One region of the Solibacillus sp. FSL R5-0449 genome, then DNA from elsewhere that is predicted to be linked to it. Evidence: a T-box and tRNA genes for the amino acid it is inferred to sense, from the RefSeq annotation. Region 1 holds a T-box; the other holds one or more tRNA genes.
The links. A T-box is a leader RNA that pairs with one kind of tRNA and senses whether it is charged. The one in region 1 lies ahead of trpS (tryptophan--tRNA ligase), so its partner is inferred to be a tRNA-Trp.

Region 1 (10,023 bases):
ACGATTCCTTATGAGGAACTCGGTGCTGAAAAGCTTTCTGAATTAATTAACGCGTTCTACTCTCGAGTGGCGAAGCATCCTTTATTAATTCCTATTTTTCCTGAAGATCTGACGGAAACAATTCGTAAACAAATACAATTCCAAACGCAGTATCTCGGGGGCCCTAACCTTTTCTCAGAAGAACACGGCCATCCGATGATGCGTGCTCGACATATGCATTTTAAAATTACACCCGATCGTGCCCAGGCATGGCTTGAATGTATGGCAGAGGCGATGGACGAAGTGGGCTTGGACGGAAAATTCCGTGAAGTTTACTATAAGCGTCTCGTTATGACTGCTCACCATATGGTCAACGCCCCAAATGATGAGGAGGGATTTGAGTGAATAATATCCAACTTTTACAGCAACCTGTAGCACCCTCTACATGTAATAAACCGATTGAGCTTTATATTTTTATTGACCCTCTTTGCGAGAAAGCATTATCCCTACAAACAACAATGCGAAAACTGCAAGTAGAATACGGTCATTACTTTACATGTCGATATGTCCTTAGTACGGAACTCGCTGCCCTTAACAGCATGACGAGCCGGATGAAAGGCTGTGTTTCCGGAGCGGAATTGGATATTACACATCCAGCATTACCTTCAATCGCTATTAAAGCGGCCGAACTTCAAGGAAAGCGGGCAGGTTTCCGCTATTTAAACAAAGTCCAGGAAGTTGCAACACTTAATACACGCAATATCAATTCCCATGCGACATTAATTGAAATTGCACAGCAAGTCAGCCTGGATATGGATGAGTTCGTGTCCGACTTTGGTTCAAAAGAAGCAGCTCGTGCCTTCCAATGCGATTTATACTTAACTCGCGAAATGGAAGTTGAAGAAATACCAAGCATCGTATTTTTCAATGAGTGCATTGAGGATGAAGGCCTGAAAGTAAGCGGTTCTTATAATTATGAAGTTTACGAGCATATTTTAGCAGAGTTGCTTGGGGAAGAATTAATTCGCCAACCGGTTCCTGCATTAGACGAGTTATTCGATCGATTCAGCACCCTTACAACAGCTGAAGTTGCCGAAATCTACTCGATCAATGAGCAGCTGGCAGAACGCGAATTAAAGAAACGTATGCTTCAGCAAAAAGTAGAACGTATTATGACCGACGAAATTACACTTTGGCGTGCAAAAGAACGCACGACCTATTAAATTATTTTTAAAACGAACTTATATGATATTTTCACCAGCTGTGCATTTGTGCAGGCTGGTTTTTTTAATTTCCGGGGTTATTTGAAGTTCCGAAAAAGAGCTATGAATCGTTTTATAGTCGTGAGGATAGACATAGGTATATTTGCTCCTCTATACAGTCGTAAAGGCCTTAATCGGGCACTCACTGGCATTTATCCTAGTGAAATTTTAAAAGCTGTTTTAAGGGGTTTAGGACTGTTTAAAATAACATACCCTTTATTCGACAATTAAACCGGAAAAATAGAAGTTAATGGGATGGAAGTAGAACATTTGCCAGGGAATAGAGAACGTTCTTCTTCTTTATTCCAGGCATCAAAACGTAAACAAAACAAAAGAGGCGTCTTATTCTCGAGAAATAAGACGCCTCTTTTTCACAAAGGGGATGGGAGAAATGTTCACGTTCAAACAAAGGGGTGTATGTTTGTTATGTGATTTATTTCACGAGTATTACTCTATCATGGAATAATATTTCTTGCAATGTATCTTTCACAATTTCACAAATTCGTCATATAGTAAGCGTTTCCATATGAATAAATGAGGTTTAAAAAAAATTGTCATAAATTCGTATTTAATTCTCCCCCTCGAACACCGATATATCAACATTCTTTAACCTTTTCCCATTCATTGTTTCCCAGAATGAAATTTTACCATTCTCTATATTCCCTAAGTAAAATTCCATTTTTTCAAGCAAAAAACGCACCTGAAACAGATGCGTTTTCACAAACTATTAATTATTCAATAATAATTTTTCAAGCTCTTCTAACTTCTCTTCAAATACTTGGCATGCCAATGCGATCGGTTCCGGAGACTCCATATCTACACCTGCAGCTTTTAATACTTCGATCGGGAAGTCCGAGCAGCCAGCTTTTAGGAAGTTGTTAATATAGCGCTCAACTGCCGGTTCGCCTTCTTCTAAAATTTGTTTTGATAATGCCGTTGCCGCAGATTGACCTGTTGCGTATTGATATACGTAATAATTGTAGTAGAAGTGCGGAATTCTTGCCCATTCCAGACCGATTTCCTCATCTACAGTCATTGCATCACCAAAGTATTGTTTGTTTAAATCATAATAAATGGATGTTAATTTTTCTGATGTAATCGATTCGCCTTTTGCATCTAATTCATGAATCATATGCTCAAACTCAGCGAACATCGTTTGACGGAATACTGTACCGCGGAAACCGTCCAACCATTGATTTAGTAAGTAGATTTTTTGCTTATCATCATCCAATGTTTTCATTAAATGATCGAATAATAGTTCTTCGTTACATGTTGAAGCAACTTCCGCAACGAAAATCGAGTAATCCGCATATTGATAAGGCTGGTTAGCACGTGAATAATAACTGTGCATTGAGTGGCCGAATTCATGTGCCAATGTATAAAGGTTATTCACGTTATTTTGCCAGTTCATTAATACATACGGATTTGTGCCGAACGTTCCTGAAGAATATGCACCGCTGCGTTTTCCTTTGTTTTCAAGCACGTCTACCCAACGGCTATCCAGACCTTTTTGAACGATTTCCTGATATTCTTTACCAAGTGGCGCAAAGCTTTCTACCATCGTCTTCTTCGCTTCGTCATATGTTACTTCCATTTTCACTTCTTTAACAAGTGGTGTAAACAGATCGTACATATGCAGTTCATCTAAACCAAGCACTTTTTTACGAAGCTCTACATAACGGTGTAATGCCGGTAAATAGTCATGGATTGTCGAAACAAGCTGATCATACACTTTTTCAGGAATGAAGTTATTGCTTAATGCCGCATGGCGAGCCGAATTGTAATTACGAACTTTTGCATTGGCATTATGTGCTTTTACATTCCCTGCTAAAGTTGTCGCAAATGTATTTTTGTATTGACCATACGTTTTGTAAACAGCTTTAAATGCTGCCTCACGCACTTCACGGTTATCGCTCTCAAGCATTGTAATATAGTTACCGTGCGTAATTTGTACTTCTTCCCCATCTTCCCCTTTAATTTTCGGGAATTCTAGATCTGCATTGTTTAAAGCACTGAATGTTTTGCCGGATGTTGATGTCACTTCAGAAAATTGTGCCAGCAATTCTTCTTTTTCCGCAGATAAAATATGAGGGCGGCCCAAATTCAGTTCTTTTAGGCTTTGTTCATATAGTGAAAGTGGTTCATAGCTTTCCACATAGCTGTTCAATGTTGCTTCATCCAATGCTAAAATTTCAGGCGTAATAAATGACCACGCTGCTCCTGCATTTGTTAGTACAGAGCGAATACGACCATCAAGATCCTGGTATTTACTATTCGTCGTATCCTGATCATGCTTTAAATGAGAATACACATATAGCTTGCTCAGACGCTCGTATAATGCATCGCTGAACTGCAATGTATTGTATAAGCTTTCCGCACTTTCCGCTACTTTCCCTTTATATTCCGGAGCTTTTTTTGATAATTGTTCTACTTCTTTCAGCTCAGCTTCCCAAGCTTCATCGGATTCAAAAATTGTTGTTAAATCCCAAGTTAATTGCTCAGGTACTTCTTCACGCGTTAAAATTTGCTTTGCCATTTATTTGCCTCCTACTATTCCGATATTCGAAATTATAAATCTATTTAAACAATTTCAACATCCAAATGCAACCAATTCGTCGTACAGAACATTAAAAAGTTGTTCTTCGGGTATATTTTCATCCAGTTGCTCTACTTTGAGATGTTTTAAAATTGTTAAATAATGTTCCACCGCTGCTTTCCGCTCATCCGTCAGCTCCATTTGATACCATTTGAAAAAATAAGGAATTGCCTGTACATTCATCGTTTCAGGTGTGAGCGCATGGCAGTTCATAAAATGAAAAAGCCCTACTTGCCATTCTATACAAAATCGATTAAAAGCATTCGTATTATAGACAGGAATTCCTAAAATAGACGGCAAATCCGACATCAATAGCCTTAACTCATAAATAGAACGGAAAAATCGGTCATTCACTCCTTTTTTGCTTAGTAATAGACGAGGACGGATATATCGCTCCCGGTACTTCCTGTAGTTATTTAGCAACAGATGGAATTGTGATTTCGTTATTTTTTCAGGGACTAAGAACGGGAAACGTTGTTGACTGAGGGGGAGTGGTTTAACAACAGCAAAATACTGCAATTTATGAAGATGGATCAAATTACTAATATAGTAGAAAGTTTTGCTTTTTACATCATAGGTGATGAGAAAATTCTGCTTTTTATACTGTTGCATAAATTGAACGTTCGTATGATTGATGGAAACTTTTACAATACCGGGACTTTTAAACTTCTCAGGAGTGTGCAAAATCCATATCGGTGTTATACCAGCATTCAAATAGCCGCTTGTACGCTGTTGAAAAGATGGATGTGCGATTGGACTGCACTGAAATTCAATGGCATATTGATGGTCTTTAAATATAATAAGAAGATCGGGTCGCTGTTGAAGCTGTGGTAAATATGGTTCAAGGACAGGACTTAGCTGAAGGCCCGTAAAAAGTTGAAAAAGCTGTTGTTTCCCGAGCAGATGGACAGCAGACTCCCCTTCCGAAAATAAAGAATCGCAATCGCTATTTTTTTGATGGGCAAAATGGGGAATTTTTATTTGACCGGCCTTTAATAAAAGGCGTTCTCTGCATAAAGGACAAAAAAAGGATTGCTGTTCTTTTAATTTTTGCAGTTCATCCGGCGGAAGTTTTGACGTTAAATGAAATAATTGCTGTTGTTCGTTCATGGCGACGAGCATTTGCCTCGACTCCTTTTTATCCATCTTATTGAAATGCATAGTCTTTTTCAACTTATGAATAGTAACTATTGGAAACTTGCTTTTTCAAAGTATTCCTTCTCAAAGACCAATACAAAAAAGCCACCTAAACTCAGGTGGCTTTCGTAAACTGCTCTTCCTACTCAAAATACGTAATGATTGTTTCGAAGCAGTCTTCAGCAATGATTGTTTCCCCATACTCTTCAAGGCGATGCGCTGTAATTTTGGAAGCCTGTAAATATTCAGTACATAAAGCGATGATATTTCTCGCTTCCTGGCTTTCCAAATCTTTTAAATCTACATATAAATAGTAGTAGTCCTCCCATTTATACAACACAGACTCTATTCCTAAAGGTGCTGCGCGTTTTGCAAGAGGTATTAGTTCGTCAATATCTTTAAATCGGAATCGTGCGTTTTCAAGCGATTGTTCTTCCTCTTTTGCCGCTTTGCCAATCGCATTGAAGATCGATTCTTCCATTTCATTTAATTGATCTGATATATGAAGGTCATCTTCAAAGCTGCCGGGCATTGAAGAAGTTTCGGAGTCATTACCTACAGACGCGCGTGTAACAACGACTTCCAATCCACTTTCTGAAGCGTTAATATGAATCCAAATTGGACCATCTAAATCGAAATAATCATCTGTATTTATTTCACCAATGATATCCCAGAAAAGCTCTTCACCTTTTGCGCGATTGTACCAGATTTCTTCGCGTGTATAACCGCGGTCCTCGATATCACTATACGTAATAAATAATTTTAGCGTATTTTCATTAATGCGTTCGATGTCCATTAGACCTCAACTCCCTTCACAGTCATTGTATAGAACGTCGCTTTATTTCCAAGTGGCATACAATATGGCGTTCTATTGCATCGGAACCCAGATACTTTTAATATTAGAAGTATCTATAACTCTATTGTATGATGGATTGGATTAAAATGAAAAGGAAAAACATTATTCATCGTAAATTATTTGAATAATTGAAATTGTATTGCACGAAACACTTTAAATCAAGTCCTTAAGGTCTCTTTCTAATATGTTCTAAAATAAAAAAAAGATGCTACAATTGCACAATATGCATCCGTAACATCATGAGCGATCTATTTAATTAACCATGCGTTGGGCTTCTTGCAACTGGTACGCTCGTACTTTACGAGGCAGGAATCGACGAATTTCGTCTTCGTTATAACCGACTTGCAGACGTTTTTCATCTAAAATAATCGGACGACGTAATAGTCCCGGATATTCCTGAATAAGCTCATATAATCGTTGTAATGGCAATGTTTCAACATCGACATTCAACTTCTGGAAAATTTTCGAACGTGTTGAGATAATTTCATCGGTACCATCTTCTGTCATTCGTAAAATCTCTTTGATTTCACTAATTGTAAGTGGCTCGGAAAAAATGTTGCGTTCTGTATATGGGATATCATGTTCCTCTAACCATGCTTTTGCTTTTCGACATGAAGTACAACTTGGTGAAGTAAATAATGTTACTAACATTGGCTCACTCCCTCTCTAATTGATTTCAATTCAATTGCTAGATGCTGCTTCTGTTAATATAGAAGCATAAATGTATAAGTAAAACTTAATTTAGAATTAATTTAATTTAAGATTCTGTACCCATTATACATGAATAACCCATGTTTGAATATACATTGTCAATAAATAATTCAAGTTACGTAATAAATTTTATTACGTATTTCTCTCTAATAAGCACCTTTTTTATAATTTTGTGCCATAACAAATTTTACCCATAAAATAGTAAAATAAAACGTATAGATTTCCGAAGTTTTTTCTCAATTATCAAATCTTAATTGAGAAAAAAATCAGATAATATGGCGCGATAATTAACTATTTACTACTATTTCCATTTCCAATTCATTTTATTCCTTTTTCTTTAAATAAAACAATTGCTTTCTTTTCATGAGTTACGTTATAATCCTTTCAAGATTATGAAAAACGATGACGAAGAGTAGTACATTTAATAAGAATGCCTAGAGAGTCTGTGGTTGGTGCAAACAGATCATTCGTTAAATGGAATGGACTTCCGAGTTAGCTTGATGAACGTTTCTATTAGTAGTCCAGCTCGTCGCCTTCACGTTACGAAGCAAAGTGGCCAATTAAGGCAAGCTGGGTGGTACCGCGGATTTTAACATCATTCGTCCCTTCTATTTTCGAATAGAGGACGCATGATGTTTTTTTATTTTCATTTGATTTGAAGGAGGAACACCCAATGAAAACAATCTTTTCAGGTGTACAACCAACAGGAACTATTACATTAGGGAACTATATCGGAGCCATCAAACAATTCCCAGCGCTACAGGAAGACAATAACGCCATTTATTGCATCGTGGATCAGCATGCCATTACTGTGCCACAGGATCGCCTGGAGCTTCGTAAAAACATTCGCTCATTGGCTGCAATGTATATTGCATGTGGCATTGACCCGAAAAAATCGGTCTTATTTATACAGTCAGAAGTCCCTGCCCACGCACAAGCCGGCTGGATGCTGCAATGTGTCGCATCAATCGGCGAATTGGAACGTATGACACAATTCAAAGACAAATCAACAGGTAAAGAATCCGTTTCTGCCGCACTTTTAACATACCCGCCGTTAATGGCTGCCGATATTCTTCTGTACAATACAGATATCGTACCGGTTGGCGAAGACCAAAAGCAGCATATTGAATTAACGCGCGATTTGGCTGAGCGATTTAATAAGCGCTACAATGATGTTTTAACGATTCCTGATATTCAATTGCCGAAAGAAGGCGCCCGGATCAAATCATTGCAGGAACCAACGAAAAAAATGTCAAAATCGGATACAAACTCTAAAGCGACGATCCGCCTGCTTGATACAGCTAAAGAAATCGAAAAGAAAATCAAATCGGCTGTAACGGATTCTGAGGGAATCGTTAAATTCGATATTGAAAACAAACCGGGTGTATCAAACTTGCTTATCATTGAATCTGCCTTATCCGGAACAGCAATTGCAGATTTGGAAGCGAAGTATGAAGGCAAAGGCTATGGTGATTTTAAAGCTGGAGTAGCACAGGCTGTTATCGACCACTTAACACCAATTCAGGAACGCTATTATGCACTGATTGACTCACCGGAACTTGATAAAATTTTGGATGAGGGTGCAGTAAAAGCGAATGCCATTGCCTCTAAAACTCTCAAGAAAATGGAGAACGCGATGGGCTTAGGCCGTAAACGACGCTAATCATACCACCTATCGCAACAAGCAGCATATACAACTCTGCTCCATGTACAATGTACATTAATACAGCATGCCATGAATAACCGAGCGTGCGGTAATTCAAGTACAAAATCATATTACTGATCGACATGACACTGAGCCCATAAAAAAATAAAAAAAGTACGAAACGTGTCAAAACACCATCCTTCGTACAACTATACGAAAAACGAACGTGCGATAGAAGAAGCACGTTCGTTTTTTATTATTATTAATCTGTAAATTTTTTGAATAGTAAACAAGCATTATGTCCGCCGAAACCAAGTGAGTTGCTTAACGCATATTCTACTTCTGCTTTTCTTGCGGCATTTGGTACATAGTCCAGATCACATTCCGGATCCGGTTCATGTAAATTCATAGTTGGCGGCAAAATACCTTCCTTCAATGCTAGTACCGTGAAGATCGCTTCAATACCACCCGCTGCCCCTAATAAATGGCCAGTCATACTTTTCGTTGAGCTCATCGCCAACTTATAGGCATGGTCACCAAACACAGTTTTAACTGCCTGTGTTTCAAATAAGTCATTATATGGTGTACTCGTACCGTGTGCATTAATATAACCCACTCGGTCAGGTGATACTTGTGCATCATCGATTGCCATTTGCATTGCACGTGCTGCACCTTCACCGTTTGGAGCCGGTGCTGTAATATGGTGGGCATCCCCTGTCGAACCATACCCAACAACCTCGCCGTAAATTTTTGCACCGCGCGCTTTTGCATGTTCATACTCTTCCAGAATTAAAATCCCAGCACCTTCGCCAATAACGAAGCCGTCACGGTTTTTATCGAATGGACGTGATGCAGTTGCAGTATCCGAATTCAGCGATAACGCTGTGTTTGCACAAAAGCCTGCTACCGCCATTGTGACGATTGGTGCCTCTGCTCCACCTGTAATCATGACATCCGCGTCGCCACGCTCAATTACTTTAAATGCGTCACCAATAGAGTTTGTTCCCGATGCACATGCTGTTACGGAACAAGAGTTTACCCCTTTTGCACCAAGATAAATCGAAACTTGTCCAGAAGCCATATCCGGAATCATCATCGGTACGAAAAATGGACTTACACGGCGTACACCGCGTTCCTGGAAAGTTAAAAACTGCTGTTCATGTGTTTCCATTCCGCCGATACCTGAACCGATCCATACACCTACACGCGGCGCCATTTCTTCAGTAATCGTCAAGTTGGCATCTTTTGCGGCCATCATAGAAGCAGCGATCGCATAATGTGTAAAGCGGTCCATTTTGCGTGCTTCTTTCTTCTCGATATAATCTTCTATATTAAAATCTCTTACTTCTGCAGCTACAGAAACTGGAAATTTACTCACATCCACACGTGTTAATGGTCCAATACCAGACTTGCCTGCAATTACATTTTCCCATGCTTGCTCTGCACTGTTTCCTACTGGCGATACTGCACCGATTCCTGTAACAACAACTCTTCTTTTCTCCATTATTTAACACCCTTTTCTAAGTTAAGTTCTTTCCTATTTAAAGGTTTATTTTCAATTCCGGTCGGGGGGCAGGACACGAATTCATTGCCACAGGACGTGACGATTTTAGTATTCGTTCTTTCCCCCACATTCACGTTCTTATTTACCCCACTTTAACGCAAGTGCGCCCCATGTAAGGCCTCCGCCGAAACCTACCAAAACAACGATATCATCATCTTTGATTTTCCCTGATTCCAAATCTTCTACGATTGAAATACCGATTGAAGCGGCAGATGTATTCCCGTATTTCTGGATTGTTTTCGACATTTTTTCCTCTGGTAATTCTAGACGTTC
Region 2 (10,023 bases), 1.4 Mb from region 1:
AAAGCCTGATTGGTATGCTAATTGTTGCTGACGACGTAGACGATTCTTCAATTCATGAAACGGAGCAGCGGTTGTAAATCCGATTTTATCAACACCAATAGATGCTGCATATTTCACTAAATCTTCTTGAAGTTGATGTACTTTCATTTCACATGCTCCTTTCAAATGATACAATAAATATAAATTTATTTCGTATTACATAATTTAGTATTTTTCCCATTAAAAACAATGTAAGAAGGTGTTCTACATGAATCTTTCCATTAATGAAGCTCTTTTTTCTGTAAATGAACAATTAAAAATTGGCCTTATCCATTATAGCAAAATTATCGTTGAAGAATCTCCTCAAATGATTAAAGGACGCACACAACTTTATCAGGAAAATCTGTATTTGGAACTACAGGAAACACCTGTGACAGAACGACCTGGCATTAAAGAGTGGCGCCAGCTTTGGAAGGCTTTCGGCGGCGATCCGAACCGATACCGTCACTCAGCGGAAAGTTTAATGCGACGTATCGCTAAGCAGCAGTATTTAGCCCCGTTCCATTCTGCTGTTGATTTAAACAACTTCTTCTCACTACAATTCGAGATCCCTGTTGGCATATATGATTTAGATGCTATTGAAGGCGACGTGAAAATCGAAGTAGGCAATGAGAAGACAGGCTATGAAGGAATCAACGGACGCTTTAATTCACTAGAGAATATCATCCATTCAAAAGATGCGCTTGGCCCATTCGGCAGCCCCTTTGTTGATTCAAAAAGAACGGCCGTAACAGAGGCTACGACAAATGCCCTGCAAATCTTTTATTTACGCCCTTCCTTAAGTGAAGAAGAAGCAACTAAACTATTGAGCAGTGCAGGAAACATGTTTACACAAGTTAGCGGTGGCGAATATGAAGTACATATTCTATCAAAGGAAAATTCAAAAGTTCAATTTTAAGGAGTGGAATGATTTGAGTATTAACCTAGCTGAGGCAGTAAAACTAAAAAGTATCATTACGAAGAGAATTCAGGAACGGACAATGCAAGTACATTCATTAACACATGTCATCATTGAAAAAGGTGAACAGCCAAAAACACCTGATTATTCTTTAGAGATGCTTGAAGCAGAGCTAAAAGAGCTTCGTTATGATTCTCGTAAGCTTGATGCTCTAATCTACCGAGCTAACATCGACAATACGGTTGTCTTTAAAGATGAGGAAATGCCTATTGTCGAAGCAATTGAACTGGCGAGCCAATTACGAGCAGAAGCCCAATTTTGTAAAAACCTTGGCTCAGAAGAAAAAGAAGCTTTTTACCATAATTCCGGTGATGCCATGCTTTACCGCGTAGCATTGTACGACCCAATGACATATCGAAATCGTGCAAATGAGCTGGAAAAAGAAGCACATCGCCTGTCCAATTTAATCAATGCGAAAAACTATCAAGTAGAAATTGAATTTGATGACAGCAATTATTTCTAAACCTGGGGCGGTGAGACTCCAAACTAGGTAATAACGAGCGATTATGCTTCGGCATTCCCAACAACTGGTGAAACCAATAACTCTTTACCGTTTACAATGTTACCTTTCACTCATAACCAACCATAGTAAAAGCTAACACAAACTATAGAGTATTTTTGCTCGCTCGTTATTAAAAGACACCTGCTCACATTTGTGAAAAGGTGTCTTTGCTTTATATATGAATTTCGTTTATTCGCCCATTTAAATCTTCCGTTAATGAACGTATTTTAACAGTGATTTGATTAAATTCCTGGGCAGTATCAAGTTGATGCTGTGCATCTGTTGCTATATTTTCTGTCTTGATTTTGTAACCTTCTACAGTCGAGGTCATCTCTGAAAGGAAGTCATTCACATTGTCTACATCCTTTTCGATCTGTGTAGCTCTATCAAATGAGTGGTTAAGCAACTCCTCTATTTTCTCAACTTTTTCTGAAATGTTTTGAAATAGAGTATTGGAGTCATGTACTTTATCTACCCCTGTTAAAACGTTCTTCTCTGTTATCTGCATTTCATTTGTTAAACTTGCAGTATCTTGACGTAATCCGGAAATAACTTTAGAAATTTGAACTGCATACTGGTTTGATAAGTCCGCCAGTTTTCTTACTTCATCTGCTACTACAGCAAACCCTTTCCCCGCTTCTCCAGCACGGGCTGCTTCAATCGCAGCATTTAAAGCAAGCAAATTCGTTTGTGCGGCAATTTCCGTAATAAGCTGCAATGTTTTTTCAATTTCAATTGATCGGTTCTCTAACTGCTTTACAACCAATTGCATTTGCTCTGCACTTTTTACGACACTGCTCATCTGTTCTACTGTATCTGACATAACGGCCATCCCATGTATCGCCTCTTCCGATGTCTCCAATGATGCTTTTTTTGAAATGGTCAAGTGATTAAGGACCGTCTGTGTACTCTCATTTACCAATTCAAGCATTGCACGGCTTTTTTCTGTATAGCCCATCTGCACATCTGCAGCTGCAGCTAATTGCTGGATTGCCAATTGAGTTTGGTGCGATGATTCTTTACTCGTTGTGGCACTCGACTCCAAAGTACTGATATTCTCCAATACTTGATGAGACATACCATTAACGTTTTTCATCATATTTTTAATAATGTCAGCGTGGTCTTTTTCTTGTTGGTACTGCTGAATCGTATGCTTGCGAACAAGGATTTGTGTGATGACGACAGCGCTTGTTAACAATAAGAAGAAGGCATGGATCAACAGTAACTTAAACGGGTACTCGGTCAAACCGCACAATAATTCCGGTACAAAGAAATAGCCTATTAAATGCTGGGAAACGAAAATCATCGTTGATACAACAACAATTTTCACACTCTCATAATAACCTAATGCTGCCACTACCAAAAATACAGAAAAGTGGTATTCAACCATTCCATGTCCGCTAGCAATGAGTGCTATGCTTCCGATTGTAGCTGATATTGCTGTGAACATCGGGATATATGTATGTGAACTGTTTTTTCTAAATAATATGTAGGATGCAATAATAAGACCAACTGATAATGAAATTAGAGAAAAGATGATCGTTGCATTCATTGGAGTTAAAGATGCTCCACGTGATTGTTCCAGCAAAGTATACGGTTCTATCCATCCAAAAACCCGATGTAAAAGAAATACGGATACAGTAATACTAATCATAATAATTGAAAATAAAATCATTACTATATTTTTGTTTTTATACATAATACAGACACCATCCCTCTATTTATATAATGATATGAAATTTATGTATATTTTCTGAAATCTCCCTATAAAAACCATATTACTATAATTTAACACAAAATCCAATTTTATTCCTATTTTTACTTTATAAAATTCATATTAAAGTCTTATCAGAAATAATAAATAGAAGTATTTTCTACCTATAAATATAAAAAAAGACAGATAACGATAATTATCTGTCTACTCTTTACTAATAATTTATTCTCTATTCTACACCCGGTAAAATTCTTAATGCCTTTTCATCTGCATCCAAAATTACGTCCACACCTAATGGAATCGCGATATTAGGGGCACAGTGGCCAATTTTAAACCCAGCTAACACAGGTTTGTTAAACGGCTTCAAATACCCTTCAATTACCTTCAATACATCCTCATAGCTGTATGTATCATCCGGCATATTAAAATCCGCTATAACAAAGCCTGCTGCAAGCTCCAGCTTTCTTGATAGGCGCAACTGGTTCATCATTAAATCAATTTGCTCAATTGTTTCCCCTATGTCTTCAAGTAGTAAAATTTTATCGCGTACATCAATTTCAAATTTCGTACCTAGCGTACTGACAATACGGTTTAAATTTCCGCCTGTCAACTCGCCGCGTACCACTCCCGGTATAACTGTTGTAAGAGGAGAAATGCTTTCCGTATACTGAATTTCAATCGGTTGGAACAGCTGCTGATACATCTTTTTAGAAAGAGTGTCCAGCTCCCCTTTTGGACTGGACATCATCGGGCCATGGAACGTCACTAAATTTGCAAACTCGTTTACTTGAGTGTGTAGAGCCGTCACATCGGAAAAGCCCCAAATAATTTTCGGATTGTCCTCGATTAATGGATAGCTTATTTTATCGATAATTCTAGAAACCCCATAGCCGCCCGTCACTAAAAAGACGGCCTTCACTTCAGGATCGACAATCATCTGGTGGAAATCTTTAATTCGCTCTTCATCAGTACCTGCCAAATAGCCTTCATAATCCTGTACCGTATTACCAAGCTTATACTTTAAACCGAGCTCATCTAATAACGCTAATTTATCACCTAATGATTCTGTCTTAAGCGGACTGCTTAAATTTACTAATCCTACAGTATCGCCTTGCTGTAATCTTGCTGGTCGTATTTTCATGTTAATGACCTCCTTTTACTTCTGTGGCTATTGTATCATAGCGTTTTATGTAAAGCGCATTGCAAATTCCATGTGGTTGTCCCTATAATAGATAAAATCATTTTTCCAATATAAGGAGATGTACAAGTATGAAATTTCCACCACAGCTACTGCTCATTTTAGCTACTTTATTATGGGGTGGTAACTTTGTAATTGGACGGGCTGTTTCCGGGGATATTCCTCCGATAACTCTTGCCTTTTTACGATGGATTGTCGCCTTTCTCGTATTTTTCCCTATCGCTTACCAACGAACGAAAAAAGAATGGCCTGCCCTGAGACAGCATTGGGGTGCAGTCATTATTTTAGCACTTACAGGAGTTGCTGCATTCAATACGCTCGTATACATCGGATTGCATTATACAACGTCCATCAATGCATCATTAATGAATTCATCGACACCGATCATTATATACATACTGAGCTTCATCTTTTTAAAAGAACGTTTAACAAAATTCCAGATGTTCGGCACGATGCTATCTTTAGTCGGCGTGCTCTTTATTATATCTGGAGGTTCGTTAAAAAGCCTCTTTTCATATTCATTCAACAAAGGGGACTTAATCGTATTAATTGCCGTAGTGTGCTGGAGTATCTATTCATTACTCATTAAAAAGTACGCTGGCAAATTGCCTGGCTACTCTACTTTTTTAGTAACAATCGCAATCGGAGCCATTATGTTACTCCCATTCGCAACATATGAACTACTGACAACATCACAGACAATCGTATGGAACACTTCGACAATCGGGGCAATTATTTATGTAGGCATCATTGCTTCAATTGTTGCCTTTTTAAGCTGGAATACCGGCGTTGTCTCATTAGGTGCAAACAAAGCAAGTATCTACCTGAACTTCATTCCCCTCTTTGCAACAATCTTTGCTGTATTGTTTTTAAATGAGCAACTCCTACTTGCTCAAGTAATCGGTGGGATCGCTATTATTGCAGGAGTCGTTATATCAGCGATGAAATAATAAAAAGGAGTGCACATTGTATGCACTCCTTTAGTTTATTTCATATCAGTATAAATAACAGTAACATCCGGATGGTTGTGAAGAGCGCTTGCAGGGAAATCTTCTGTAACTATTCTGCTGCGCAAACGATCAAAGGCCTCTTGTTTTGAAGCACTAGCAATTAATAATACAATCTTTTTAGAACTTAAAATGGTTTTAATTCCCATTGTAATGGCATGGGTCGGCACATCCTCAATTGAATCAAAATAAACTTTGTTTGCTTCACGTGTAGACTGCGCAAGTTCTATGATATGTGTACCTACATCGAAAGGAGTTCCCGGTTCATTAAAACCAATATGTCCATTCCCACCGATTCCTAAAAGCTGAATATCAATATTTCCTGCTTCTTTAATCATCGCTTCATATTCAGCTGCAGCCTTTTCTAAATTCGATTGAATGCCAGCCGGTAAATTGATATTATCACGTTTCATATCGACATGATTAAACAGATGATGATCCATATAATAATGGTAGCTCGATTCATTTGCCGGATCAATTCCAACATATTCATCCAGGTTAAAGGACTTGGCCTGAGCAAAAGAGACCTCACCTGCTTTGTAGGCTGCAACCAGTTCTTTATAAAAGCCTTCCGGAGTCCCCCCTGTAGCTAAACCAAGTACTGTTTCACTATTTTTTTTCAATTGATCTATAAAAATTGTTGCGGCAATTTTACTCATCTCATCATAGTTTGCTGCTTCAATCCATTTAAAGTTTGTTACTACATTCATTTTTTTATTTCCCTACTTCCTCACTGAAATACATATTTGTTATTGTCTAAATAATATTTACGGCTTTTTGATTTTCTAGCATTATAATGTTCATTCTATAGCAAATATTTTTAAGAAGCTAGAAAAAAACGTCATATTTTCTATATAAAGAGCATGTACTGACGCAAAATATATATAATTTTGTACCTTTCAAAACCATAAAATGAATCACTTTATTTCGCTTTAATATTTAGAAAGTTCCTTTTACAATACTTCTATTTAAAGAATAATTTACTTCAGTGATAATCAAATAATAGTATGCTGCAAATAATTCTAAGGTGAAGTAAGATGTAAATATAAGATGTAAATATTGATTCTTGATTCCATCTAAAATATTTAATTTAAAACTAAAAAACTCTTCAAAGCTTTTATGTTAGGCTTTGAAGAGTTTTATCTGTTGTATTGAACTGATACCGAGTGTGGGACTTGAACCCACACGCCTCGCGGCAACGGATTTTGAGTCCGTCGTGTCTGCCATTCCACCAACTCGGCAAATTAAGGTAAAAAAAAATCGGAATTCCGATTCAATGAAATATGGAGGCGGCAACCGGATTTGAACCGGTGATAAAGGTGTTGCAGACCTGTGCCTTACCACTTGGCTATGCCGCCATATTTGGAGCGGAAGACGAGGTTCGAACTCGCGACCCCCACCTTGGCAAGGTGGTGTTCTACCACTGAACTACTTCCGCAAATTAAAAAATGGCTGGGGTACCTGGATTCGAACCAGGGCATGACGGAATCAAAATCCGTTGCCTTACCGCTTGGCTATACCCCAATATTTAAATTAATATATAAAATGGGGCGACTGATGGGAATCGAACCCACGAATGCCTGAACCACAATCAGGTGCGTTAACCACTTCGCCACAACCGCCACTATAATATAATTTTAATACTTAAACCTAAATAAAAGATGGGGCGACTGATGGGAATCGAACCCACGAATGCCTGAACCACAATCAGGTGCGTTAACCACTTCGCCACAACCGCCACTATATTATTTTAAGTATTTTTGAGAATTTATTTGGCAGGGGCAGTAGGAATCGAACCCACACTGACGGTTTTGGAGACCGTAGTTCTACCTTTAAACTATGCCCCTATCAAAAGGATGGTGGAGGGGGACGGATTCGAACCGCCGAACCCTAAGGAGCGGATTTACAGTCCGCCGCGTTTAGCCACTTCGCTACCCCTCCAGGTAATGGTGCCGGCGAAAGGAGTCGAACCCTCGACCTACTGATTACAAGTCAGTTGCTCTACCAACTGAGCTACACCGGCAAAAAATATGGTGGGTTTGGACGGAATCGAACCGCCGACACTTAGAGCTTCAATCTAATGCTCTACCAACTGAGCTACAAACCCACAATTTAATTTTAAAAAAATGGCGGTCCCGACCGGGATCGAACCGGCGATCTCCTGCGTGACAGGCAGGCATGTTAACCGCTACACCACGGGACCAATTGGTTGCGGGGGCAGGACTTGAACCTGCGACCTTCGGGTTATGAGCCCGACGAGCTACCACTGCTCCACCCCGCGATAATATTATTTGTTTAATGGTGGAGGATGACGGGCTCGAACCGCCGACCCCCTGCTTGTAAGGCAGGTGCTCTCCCAGCTGAGCTAATCCTCCAACGCTGGATACTTTCTTATGTATCTTTTTGGTGACCCGTACGGGATTCGAACCCGTGTTACCGCCGTGAAAGGGCGGTGTCTTAACCACTTGACCAACGGGCCTCTTTATAAATAAGCCTGGCGGAGAGTAAGGGATTTGAACCCTTGATGCAGGGTTACCCGCATACACGATTTCCAATCGTGCTCCTTCGGCCACTCGGACAACTCTCCAAGATTTGATGGCTCCGAAGGCAGGACTCGAACCTGCGACCTGCCGGTTAACAGCCGGATGCTCTACCAACTGAGCTACTTCGGAATAATTCTATAACAGCCTAGCGACGTCCTACTCTCACAGGGGGAAGCCCCCAACTACCATCGGCGCTAAAGAGCTTAACTTCCGTGTTCGGTATGGGAACGGGTGTGTCCTCTTTGCCATCATCACTAGACTATTTAGAAAGACATTAATTATTATACCATACTTTTCGATTTTGTCAAGTATTTTTATAATAATTTTTCATTCTTTCAAAACTGGATAAACGTTTCATTGAGTTTGTGCAATAAAATGTGGTTAAGTCCTCGACCGATTAGTATTCGTCAGCTGCATGCGTCACCGCACTTCCACCTCGAACCTATCTACCTGATCGTCTTTCAGGGGTCTTACTTACTTGCGTAATGGGAAATCTCATCTTGAGGGGGGCTTCATGCTTAGATGCTTTCAGCACTTATCCCGTCCATACATAGCTACCCAGCGATGCCTTTGGCAAGACAACTGGTACACCAGCGGTATGTCCATCCCGGTCCTCTCGTACTAAGGACAGCTCCTCTCAAATTTCCTACGCCCACGACGGATAGGGACCGAACTGTCTCACGACGTTCTGAACCCAGCTCGCGTACCGCTTTAATGGGCGAACAGCCCAACCCTTGGGACCGACTACAGCCCCAGGATGCGATGAGCCGACATCGAGGTGCCAAACCTCCCCGTCGATGTGGACTCTTGGGGGAGATAAGCCTGTTATCCCCGGGGTAGCTTTTATCCGTTGAGCGATGGCCCTTCCATGCGGAACCACCGGATCACTAAGCCCGTCTTTCGACCCTGCTCGACTTGTAGGTCTCGCAGTCAAGCTCCCTTATGCCTTTACACTCTACGAATGATTTCCAACCATTCTGAGGGAACCTTTGGGCGCCTCCGTTACTCTTTAGGAGGCGACCGCCCCAGTCAAACTGTCCGCCTGACACTGTCTCCTACCCCGCTAAGGGGCATGGGTTAGAAGTTCAATACAACCAGGGTAGTATCCCACCGACGCCTCCTTCGAAGCTGGCGCTCCGAGATCTCTGGCTCCTACCTATCCTGTACAAGTTGTACCAAAATTCAATATCAGGCTACAGTAAAGCTCCACGGGGTCTTTCCGTCCTGTCGCGGGTAACCTGCATCTTCACAGGTACTATAATTTCACCGAGTCTCTCGTTGAGACAGTGCCCAGATCGTTACGCCTTTCGTGCGGGTCGGAACTTACCCGACAAGGAATTTCGCTACCTTAGGACCGTTATAGTTACGGCCGCCGTTTACTGGGGCTTCAATTCACAGCTTCGCTTGCGCTAACCGCTCCTCTTAACCTTCCAGCACCGGGCAGGCGTCAGCCCCTATACGTCACCTTACGGTTTTGCAGAGACCTGTGTTTTTGCTAAACAGTCGCCTGGGCCTATTCACTGCGGCTTCTCTAGGCTATGCACCCAAAGAAGCACCCCTTCTCCCGAAGTTACGGGGTCATTTTGCCGAGTTCCTTAACGAGAGTTCTCTCGCACACCTTAGGATTCTCTCCTCGACTACCTGTGTCGGTTTGCGGTACGGGCACCTCTCACCTCGATAGAGGCTTTTCTTGGCAGTGTGAAATCAGGAACTTCGCTCATACGAGCTCGTCATCACAGCTCAACGTTAAAGTATGCGGATTTGCCTACATACACGCCTTACTGCTTGAACACGCGCAACCAACGGCGTGCTTACCCTATCCTACTGCGTCCCCCCATTTCTCAAACGGTGAGGAGGTGGTACAGGAATATCAACCTGTTGTCCATCGCCTACGCCTATCGGCCTCGGCTTAGGTCCCGACTAACCCTGAGCGGACGAGCCTTCCTCAGGAAACCTTAGTCATACGGTGCATGGGATTCTCACCCATGTTTCGCTACTCATACCGGCATTCTCACTTCTAACCGCTCCACCAGTCCTTCCGGTCTGACTTCAACGCTGTTAG

Region 2: it encodes a tRNA-Trp, which carries the amino acid that the T-box ahead of trpS (tryptophan--tRNA ligase) is inferred to sense. The anticodon was not compared.

The regions. Positions count from the first base shown of each region.
Region 1 is NZ_CP150239.1:764,003-774,025, reverse strand. Features, by position in the region: gene MKY27_RS03605 (hypothetical protein) at 1-384, shown strand, start outside; gene MKY27_RS03600 (DsbA family protein) at 381-1,202, shown strand; gene pepF (oligoendopeptidase F) at 1,969-3,777, opposite strand; gene MKY27_RS03590 (competence protein CoiA family protein) at 3,832-4,959, opposite strand; gene mecA (adaptor protein MecA) at 5,117-5,770, opposite strand; gene spxA (transcriptional regulator SpxA) at 6,083-6,481, opposite strand; T-box leader at 6,935-7,151, shown strand; gene trpS (tryptophan--tRNA ligase) at 7,215-8,204, shown strand; gene fabF (beta-ketoacyl-ACP synthase II) at 8,449-9,690, opposite strand; gene MKY27_RS03565 (beta-ketoacyl-ACP synthase III) at 9,829-10,023, opposite strand, start outside.
Region 2 is NZ_CP150239.1:2,988,436-2,998,458, forward strand. Features, by position in the region: gene queG (tRNA epoxyqueuosine(34) reductase QueG) at 1-147, opposite strand, end outside; gene MKY27_RS14975 (phenylalanine--tRNA ligase beta subunit-related protein) at 248-937, shown strand; gene MKY27_RS14980 (hypothetical protein) at 951-1,460, shown strand; gene MKY27_RS14985 (methyl-accepting chemotaxis protein) at 1,672-3,198, opposite strand; gene MKY27_RS14990 (LD-carboxypeptidase) at 3,443-4,354, opposite strand; gene MKY27_RS14995 (DMT family transporter) at 4,483-5,361, shown strand; gene nagB (glucosamine-6-phosphate deaminase) at 5,397-6,128, opposite strand; tRNA gene MKY27_RS15005 (tRNA-Leu) at 6,579-6,659, opposite strand; tRNA gene MKY27_RS15010 (tRNA-Cys) at 6,703-6,776, opposite strand; tRNA gene MKY27_RS15015 (tRNA-Gly) at 6,782-6,856, opposite strand; tRNA gene MKY27_RS15020 (tRNA-Gln) at 6,868-6,942, opposite strand; tRNA gene MKY27_RS15025 (tRNA-His) at 6,965-7,040, opposite strand; tRNA gene MKY27_RS15030 (tRNA-His) at 7,081-7,156, opposite strand; tRNA gene MKY27_RS15035 (tRNA-Trp) at 7,192-7,265, opposite strand; tRNA gene MKY27_RS15040 (tRNA-Tyr) at 7,276-7,359, opposite strand; tRNA gene MKY27_RS15045 (tRNA-Thr) at 7,366-7,441, opposite strand; tRNA gene MKY27_RS15050 (tRNA-Phe) at 7,450-7,525, opposite strand; tRNA gene MKY27_RS15055 (tRNA-Asp) at 7,546-7,621, opposite strand; tRNA gene MKY27_RS15060 (tRNA-Met) at 7,625-7,699, opposite strand; tRNA gene MKY27_RS15065 (tRNA-Val) at 7,718-7,793, opposite strand; tRNA gene MKY27_RS15070 (tRNA-Glu) at 7,823-7,897, opposite strand; tRNA gene MKY27_RS15075 (tRNA-Ser) at 7,914-8,005, opposite strand; tRNA gene MKY27_RS15080 (tRNA-Asn) at 8,015-8,090, opposite strand; rRNA gene rrf (5S ribosomal RNA) at 8,105-8,220, opposite strand; rRNA gene MKY27_RS15090 (23S ribosomal RNA) at 8,339-10,023, opposite strand, start outside.